2 regions of the Vagococcus sp. JNUCC 83 genome follow, and region 2 is predicted to be linked to the other one. Evidence: a T-box and tRNA genes for the amino acid it is inferred to sense, from the RefSeq annotation. Region 2 holds a T-box; the other holds one or more tRNA genes.

Region 1 (4,416 bases), 670 kb from region 2:
TAGCGACATCATTAATTCAGGGAAATAAATCATCGCATCGTTTAATGCTTTCATTGAGCCAACCTCCTATATGCCTTAGTCGGATAAGATGTTTGCTTCATTTCGTCACTCATAGGAATAACAGAAACAATGTTACTAACACGTCCTTTATCTAAAATTAAGCATTCATGACAAAAAGATTTTACTTTATCTAAATCATGGCTCACAAAAACAATCGTTGGTTGGCATTCTTGATGAACATCTTTTAAAATATCTAAAATTAACTGTGCATTATAATCATCTAGTGCACTTGTTGCCTCATCAAGCAAGATATAAGAAGGATTAATCACTAACGCTCTTGCCAAGGCGACTCGTTGCTTTTGCCCACCACTTAGTTGTGAAGGAAAAGCCTTCGCATAGTCCAATAATCCAACTTTTTCCAACCAGTAAAGCGAATTAGTTTTGTCTCTGACACCTTTTAGTTTAAGGGGGAGATGGACATTATCTAATACATTTAAATTGCTCAACAAGTGATATTCTTGAAAAATCATGCCCATTTTTTGTTTTATTTGATTTGTTTCTTTTCGATTTAACCCCTTACAATTCACACCATCTATTTTTAAACTGCCACCATCTATTTCAGTTGTTAGATTTAAAATATTGAGTAAAGTTGACTTTCCTGAGCCACTTTCACCAACTATTCCATAAATAACACCATCATTAATAGTTAAGGTGATGTTATTTAGATTAAACTCATCATACTCTTTATTCACCTGGTTCAACTCTATCACTATTTACGACTCCTTTACGCATACGGTACTGCTTATCGACATCCCACATAGTAAAGGCTCTCATAAAAAAAGGCAAAATTACCATATAAAAAAAGAGAAAAACTGGTAAACAGTCTCTCTCTTTTTAGAATAACTTATTGATAACACTCACTTTATAAATAACGTATCGAGTTTTCGTACATACAATTTTGTTTTTTAAAATAAATTTAGCTGTGTTGGATTTAGCCCTTTATAATCTATACCTAATAATTTTTTCAAAGACAAACCATTTTCTCCAGCATCTCCACCGGAATTATTATTGAAAATCACTACAGTTTGTTTGGTCTCAAGTTGTTTAACTTCATTTGCTAACCATTTTAACTCCTCATCAGTATAACGGTAGAGTGTGCGTTTTTTTCGCCAATCACTTGATTTTTCTGCCCAATATCTCTTATTTCTACCATGTAGTCTTATATAAGCATACCCTGGAGTGGTAATCTCTGACAAAAAAGGGACTGAACGACGGGCTACTTGTGGCTCATCAACAATAACTAACGTATAACCTTGGTTTCGCATAAATAACAACATGTCTTTTCTTATGGTCTCACTATACCAAGTCTCACTTCTAAATTCGAGTGCTATAGGATAGTCTTTAAATCGTGTTCTTAAATTTCTTAAGTACTCTACGTTTTGTTTATTACAAACAAAATAACTTGGAAATTGACATAAAACGGATGAGAGTCGTCCATTTTCAACTAAAGGTGATAAAAATAACTTAAAAGCATCATCCATTAATTGTTGGGTGTCATAATAGTCTTCACATTTAGCATGATTAGTCATTGCTTTAAATGCCTTTACGATAAATGAAAAAGTATCAGGCGTTTCATCCACCCATTTTTGACTGACCGTTGGAAATTTTATCCCATAAAACGATGTATTCATTTCAACAATAGGAAATAAAGAAGCATACTCTGATAATGTTAAAAATGATTTGTTTAATAATTTACCATGTTCTTTAAATGTCGTTAACCCTATATCTATCAATTGTTTCAATCCTTTTCTATATATAAAAAAAGTACCAGATCTTAGTGACCTGATACTATAACTATGCGAGAAAAGGGACTTGAACCCTCACGAAGAATACTCTTCACAAGATCCTTAGTCTTGCTCGTCTGCCAATTCCGACATTCTCGCTAATCGTAGTGTTATTCTACCATAAAATACTAGTCATTTTCTACTATAAATTTATTTATTACGATAAATAGACTAATTTCCCACCACATTGACAACGGTAGTTTACTAAATTTAAACGTTTTTTTCGTTGAAATTGTTGATGACACTGACAGCATTCAATCATGTAACTTTTTCTTTGTAATTTTTCACGCAGTGGTGGAGTAAACCTTAAGCCATTCACTTGCTTCAATAGTTCTTTAAAGTCTTTATCTTTATGCTGATAGCCTTTATTTTCTAGATGCAAATGGTAATGACATAGCTCATGTTTGATAATACCTATCAATATACGTTCATCATAACTTTCTAAAATGGCTGGATTAAAATCTAACTGGTGGGTTGATAAATGATATCTCCCACCAGTTGTTTTTAATCGTTTATTAAATGACGCTTGATGATTAAATGGTTTGTTAAAATAGTCTAATGAAATTTTTTCCACTAGTTTTTGCAGATCTTCATCTAACATCTTTGTCACTCCTTATTTTGACGTTGGTTCAATCATCGATAGAGTAATTCGTTGTTTTTGTACATCCACATCCATAATCCAAACAGTCACCACATCACCTACAGCTACAACATCAGTCGGATGTTTTATATATGACTGACTTAATTTTGAAATATGTACTAACCCATCTTGTTTCACACCAATATCAACAAACGCACCAAAATCTACAACATTTCGTACAGTTCCTTCAAGTTGCATACCCGGTTTTAAGTCTTCCATTTTTAAAATGTCTTTTCTTAGAAGAGGCGCTGCTAAATCATCACGCATATCCCGTCCAGGCTGTCTTAATGCGTTAATCACATCTTTTAATGTCTCTTTACCTACTGAAAGTGACTCACTCATTTTATCAATCAATACGTTTTCCAGAATACTATTCGTTTCTTCTGTACCAATACTAGATATATCAATTGATAATTCTGATAATAATTGTTTAACTAAGCCATAGCTTTCCGGATGGATACCAGTTGTATCTAAAATATTTTTTGCATTTGGTATTCTTAAAAATCCAACTGATTGTTCATAAGCTTTTGGCCCCAATCTTGGGACTTTTTTTAGACTTGTTCGGCTAGTAAATTCACCATTTTCTTCACGATAAATCACAATATTTTTAGCTGTCGTTTTATTTAACCCAGCAACGTGTTGCAACAATTGCGCACTTGCCGTATTGACATTAACACCCACTTGGTTAACAACCATTTCAACCACAAAATCCAATTGCTCACCTAATCGTTTTTGTGACACATCATGTTGGTATTGTCCCACTCCAACTGCTTTTGGATCAATTTTTACTAACTCTGCTAACGGATCTTGTAATCGTCGACCGATACTAACCGCACTTCTTTCTTCAACTTGTAAATCAGGGAACTCTTCTCTAGCTACATCGCTGGCTGAATAAACTGACGCACCGGCTTCATTAACGATGACGTAATAAACACTGTCGCTCATCTCTTTCAAACATTCTGAAACAAAAGCTTCTGATTCCCGACTAGCTGTTCCATTTCCAATTGCAACCATCTCAACCCTATATTCTTCCAATAATTTTATAAATTCTGGTTTCGCTGCTGCTCGTTTTTGTGCATTAGCTGGCTTATGTGGATAAATTACATGAACGGCTAATAATTTTCCTGTTGGATCAACAATTGCTAATTTACAACCCGTACGATAAGCCGGATCAAACCCAAGCACTACTTTTCCTTTTAAAGGAGGTTGTAACAATAGATTTTTTAGATTCTCGCCAAAGATTGTAATAGCTTGCTCATCAGCTTTTTCTGTTAATTCATTGCGTATTTCTCTTTCAATTGCAGGACCAATAAAACGTTTATAGCTATCTTCATACGCTGAACGAATATAAGGTGTGGCAATACTCGATTCATTTTTTATTAAATGACGTTCAAAATACTGAAAAACTCTATTACTATCAATTTCAATAGCAACTTTCAACACGCCCTCTTTTTCTCCACGATTTGTCGCAAGAACGCGATGTGATACCATCTTTTTCATTGGCTCTGAAAAATCATAGTACATTTCATACACACTTTTTTCATCCAATGATTTATCTTTCTCTTTGGTTGTATATAATCCTGTTTGCATCGTCATATTTCTTAACCATTCGCGATATGAAGGCTCATCACTAATTATCTCAGCAATAATCTCATGTGCTCCAGATAACACGTCTTCTATGATTAAAATGTTCTTTTCTTTATTTATATAGTTTTCAGCCTCTACTTCAATAGATCCTGTTTCAGGAAAAGATAGTAACCAGTTGGCGAACGGTTCTAAACCATTTTCTTTAGCAATGGTTGCTTTAGTACGTCGTTTTTGCTTAAATGGTCGATACAAATCTTCCACGCGTTGCATTTTTTTCGCTGATTGAATTTTCTTCTCGAGTTCTTTTGTTAGCTTCCCTTGCTCACTAATTAAACGAATCACTTC
Region 2 (4,416 bases):
ACCAAATTAATACCGCAAACGCCCCAACCATACCAATAAATGCTGCAAAGGTTGACTGGATAACTGCATCCACATAATCACCTGTTGTGACTTTCATAATAATAAAAGTCATGAGTAACATGTAAAACACACGGGCAATTTGTTCTATAATTTGAGATACTGCAGAGGGCATCATGTTTTGATTTCCTTGAAAATATCCTCTGATAACACTCATCATTGGAAAAATTAATATAGCCACACTAAGTGCTCTCATCACAGGAATTAAATCCGCATTGCCATCTGCCAATATAGGGGCAAATAGATACATTACTCCTGAACAGACGACACCAAACACTCCCATAATGACCATTGTGCGTCTAAACAAACGTCTACTAATACCATACTCATTTAACGAGTTATAGTGTGAAATTTGTTTGGCAATCGCACCTGGTATTCCGGCCGTTGCAATCATTAAAAATAAAGCGTAAATGTTGTAACCTTTAGTAAACAGTGCATTAGCGATATTAGCATCTTCACCCATCCATGCATACCATGGAATCACATATGCTGCACCTAATAACCTAGAAAAAACATTTCCTACTGTCATCCATAAAGAGCCACGAACCATTTTTTCCTTTGCATTCAACTCTTTTTCAGTCTCATCAAAAGAAGCGTTTTGATTTGGCATGATTCTAACCAACTTTCTTCATTATACTGCTCTAATTGTATCGATTATTGTAGGTTTATGCAAACACTTTTAAATGATTTAAATACAATCTTAACTTTAATTTGCAACAATATTAACTAGTTTGTTTGGTACTACAATAACTTTTCTAATCGATTTACCTTCTAATTGATTTTTTACTGCCTCATGCCCCATAGCAATAGACTCCAATTCTTCTTTCGATAAATCGCGTGCTACAACTTCTTTTCCTCGTACTTTACCATTCACTTGGAAAATTACTTCAACTGTGTCTTCAACTAAGGCTGATTCATCATAAGTTGGCCAAGCGACATAACTGATAGATCCTTCATTGCCCATTCTTTCCCATAATTCTTCTGAGAGGAATGGTGCAACAGGAGCTAGTAATTGTAAGAAACCGTTCATATATTCAACAGGTAACGCTTCTGCTTTATAAGCTTCATTTACAAATGTCATTAATTGAGAAATCGCTGTATTAAAATGTAGGTTCGTATAATCTTCTGTCACTTTTTTCACTGTTTGATGATACACTTTTGTCAATGCTTCGTCATTGTGTTTCGTGATACGATCGCGTAAGACAAAGTTTTCGTCGATAAACAAACGCCATACACGGTCTAAGAATTTACGACTTCCTTCTAACCCTTTTTCGCTCCATGCAATTGAGCCATCAAGTGGTCCCATAAACATTTCATATAAACGTAATGTATCAGCACCATATTGCTCTACGATATCATCTGGATTAACCACATTTCCTTTTGATTTCGACATTTTTTCATTGTTTTCACCTAAAATCATGCCTTGATTATATAATTTTTGGAATGGTTCTTTTGTTTCCACTACTCCAATATCATATAAGAATTTATGCCAGAAACGAGCATATAGTAAATGAAGTACCGCATGTTCTGCTCCACCTAAATAAACATCAACAGGCATCCATTCTTTTAGTTTTTCTGGATCTGCTAATTGTTCGTCATTATGTGGGTCAATAAAACGCAAGTAATACCATGAGCTACCTGCCCATTGTGGCATAGTATTCGTTTCACGACGACCTTTCATGCCAGTTTTTTCATCTACAACATTAATCCACTCCGTCATATTAGCTAATGGCGATTCACCTGTTCCACTAGGTTTAATATCATTTGATTTTGGCAATACTAATGGAAGCTCCTCTTCAGGAACAGCTGTCATCGTTCCATCTTCCCAATGAATAATTGGAATAGGTTCACCCCAATAACGTTGGCGAGAAAATAGCCAATCGCGCAAACGATAACTTGTTTTTTGTTCGCCAATTCCTTCTTTTTCCAACCACTTAATCATAGTAGAAATACCATATTCTTTATTCATTCCATCTAAGAAATCAGAATTAATGTGGTCTCCATCCCCAGTATATGCTTCTTTTGATACATCGCCACCGTCTACAACAGGTATAATCTCTAGACCAAATGTTTTTGCAAATTCATAATCTCGTTCATCATGAGCTGGCACAGCCATAATCGCACCTGTTCCATAAGTTGATAACACATAATCAGCAATCCAAATCGGAATTTCTTTACCATTGACTGGATTAATTGCATAAGCTCCAGTAAAGACACCTGTTTTTTCTTTTGATAATTCTGTACGATCCAAATCTGTTTTCTTTTCAGCTTCTTTTATGTACGCATCAATCGCGTCTTTTTGTTCTGATGTGACAATTTCTTGAACCAGTGCAAGTTCTGGGGCCATTACCGCGTAAGTTGCACCAAATAATGTATCTGGACGTGTCGTAAACACGGTAAATTGTTTGTCTGTTCCTTTAATTTTAAATGTGACATTCGCCCCTTCAGAACGGCCAATCCAATTACGTTGCATTTCTTTAATACTCTCTGGCCAATCTATTAAGTCTAAATCATCAATTAAACGATCAGCATATGCTGTAATACGTAACATCCACTGTTTCATTGGTACACGGTATACTGGATGGTCACCACGTTCAGATTTCCCATCGATTACCTCTTCATTAGCTAAAACAGTCCCTAATGCTGGACACCAATTAACAGGTACTTCTGCTTCATAGGCTAAGCCTTTTTCAAACATTTTTGTAAAAATCCATTGAGTCCATTTGTAATATGATGGATCAGTCGTGTTAATTTCACGATCCCAATCAAAACTAAATCCTAACGCATCAAATTGGCGTTTGAATGTTTGAATATTTTTTTCAGTAAACTCTGCTGGATCATTTCCAGTATCTAGCGCATATTGCTCAGCAGGTAAACCAAACGCGTCCCATCCCATTGGGTGAAGAACATTAAAGCCTTGTGCTCGCTTCATACGAGATAAGACATCTGTCGATGTATAACCTTTAGGATGCCCCACATGTAATCCTTGTCCTGATGGATATGGAAACATATCAAGTGCATAAAAATTTGGTTTCTCTGCTTCTTCTCCTGTTTTAAACGTGTGATCTTTTTTCCAATAGTCGCGCCATTTCTTTTCGATTTGTAGATGATTATAAGCCATGATCTTCCTCCTAAAATTTTATAAAAAAAAAGTCCTATAAAAACACTTTTATGTTTTTATAGGACGCTAATTGACGTGGTACCACCTAAATTTATGCCTAGATAAACTAGACACCTCCGTTGACTGTTAACGAAAATAGTCATTCCGATAAGTAAAATGAGTTAAGACAAGTTCAAATAGTCCTGCTACATGTTTCCACCAACCACATGCTCTCTTAAAGTTTTTCTATTCTACTACTTCTTAATTACTTATTTTTATATTATTAAACTCATCATAACAAATGAGTACTACTTTGACAACTAGCTGACTCTTAAAACCTGATTAGCGTATATAATATCTGTTGTTAAATTATTCCAAGATTTTAATTGAGAAACACTTGTATTATACTTCTGAGATAACATCCACAAAGACTCACCAGCTACAACAGTATGACGTAAGTTTTTCGATGTTGCACCACTTGTCGCTGTAGGTAAAGTTAGCTGTTGGCCAACATAGATAAAATCGCTTGATAAGTTATTTGCTTTTTTCACCGCTTGTACAGTTGTTTTGTTAGCCATAGCAATTTTGTATAATGTATCACCAGATTTAACAGTGTAACTTCCTTGTGTTGTGCTTGTTCCAACAGTTGATGTAGATTTTTCCGTGGTTTTTCCTGTCGAGTTAATCTTTAACGACTGTCCAACGTAAATCACATCACTCGATAAATTATTCCATTTCTTAATATCATTTATTGATGCATTGTATCTTAAACCTATACCATATAATGTATCGCCACTTTTTACAATATGAGTGGTTGACTCACTGGACACACTGCTATTTGAATTGGTTGACGCTCCTTTAGAAACTTTTAAGGACTGTCCCACATAGATAATATCACTGTTTAAATTATTTAATGATTTAAGCTCTTGTACACTCATACCATATTTTAACCCTATACCATATAATGTGTCACCGCTTTTTACTTGGTGGGTCGAAGTAGACGTAGAACCTGATGTAGTTCCAGATGTGTTACCTGTTGATGAACTACCTTTACTTGTAATCTTCAACTGTTGACCGACACGAATCAAATCACTTGTCAGACCATTTAACTGCTTCAACTCTTGAACAGTCATCCCATTGTTTAAAGCAATACGGTATAATGTATCGCCACTTTTTACTGTATAGATTGATGATGAATTACTTGCTCCAGACTGATTTGGTTCATTATTATCAGTAGCTTGATTTGAATTAGTATGTTC

What was found. The T-box of region 2 lies ahead of leuS (leucine--tRNA ligase). A T-box ahead of a tRNA ligase gene usually reads a tRNA of that ligase, here a tRNA-Leu.
Region 1: it encodes a tRNA-Leu, which carries the amino acid that the T-box ahead of leuS (leucine--tRNA ligase) is inferred to sense. The anticodon was not compared.

What each region holds. Positions count from the first base shown of each region.
Region 1 is NZ_CM132204.1:1,508,676-1,513,091, forward strand. Features, by position in the region: gene JNUCC83_RS07270 (methionine ABC transporter permease) at 1-54, opposite strand, end outside; gene JNUCC83_RS07275 (ATP-binding cassette domain-containing protein) at 51-770, opposite strand; gene JNUCC83_RS07280 (DUF72 domain-containing protein) at 966-1,793, opposite strand; tRNA gene JNUCC83_RS07285 (tRNA-Leu) at 1,858-1,943, opposite strand; gene JNUCC83_RS07290 (SprT family protein) at 2,002-2,445, opposite strand; gene JNUCC83_RS07295 (Tex family protein) at 2,458-4,416, opposite strand, start outside.
Region 2 is NZ_CM132204.1:2,180,299-2,184,714, reverse strand. Features, by position in the region: gene JNUCC83_RS10690 (putative polysaccharide biosynthesis protein) at 1-667, opposite strand, end outside; gene leuS (leucine--tRNA ligase) at 764-3,178, opposite strand; T-box leader at 3,235-3,428, opposite strand; gene JNUCC83_RS10680 (muramidase family protein) at 3,478-4,416, opposite strand, start outside.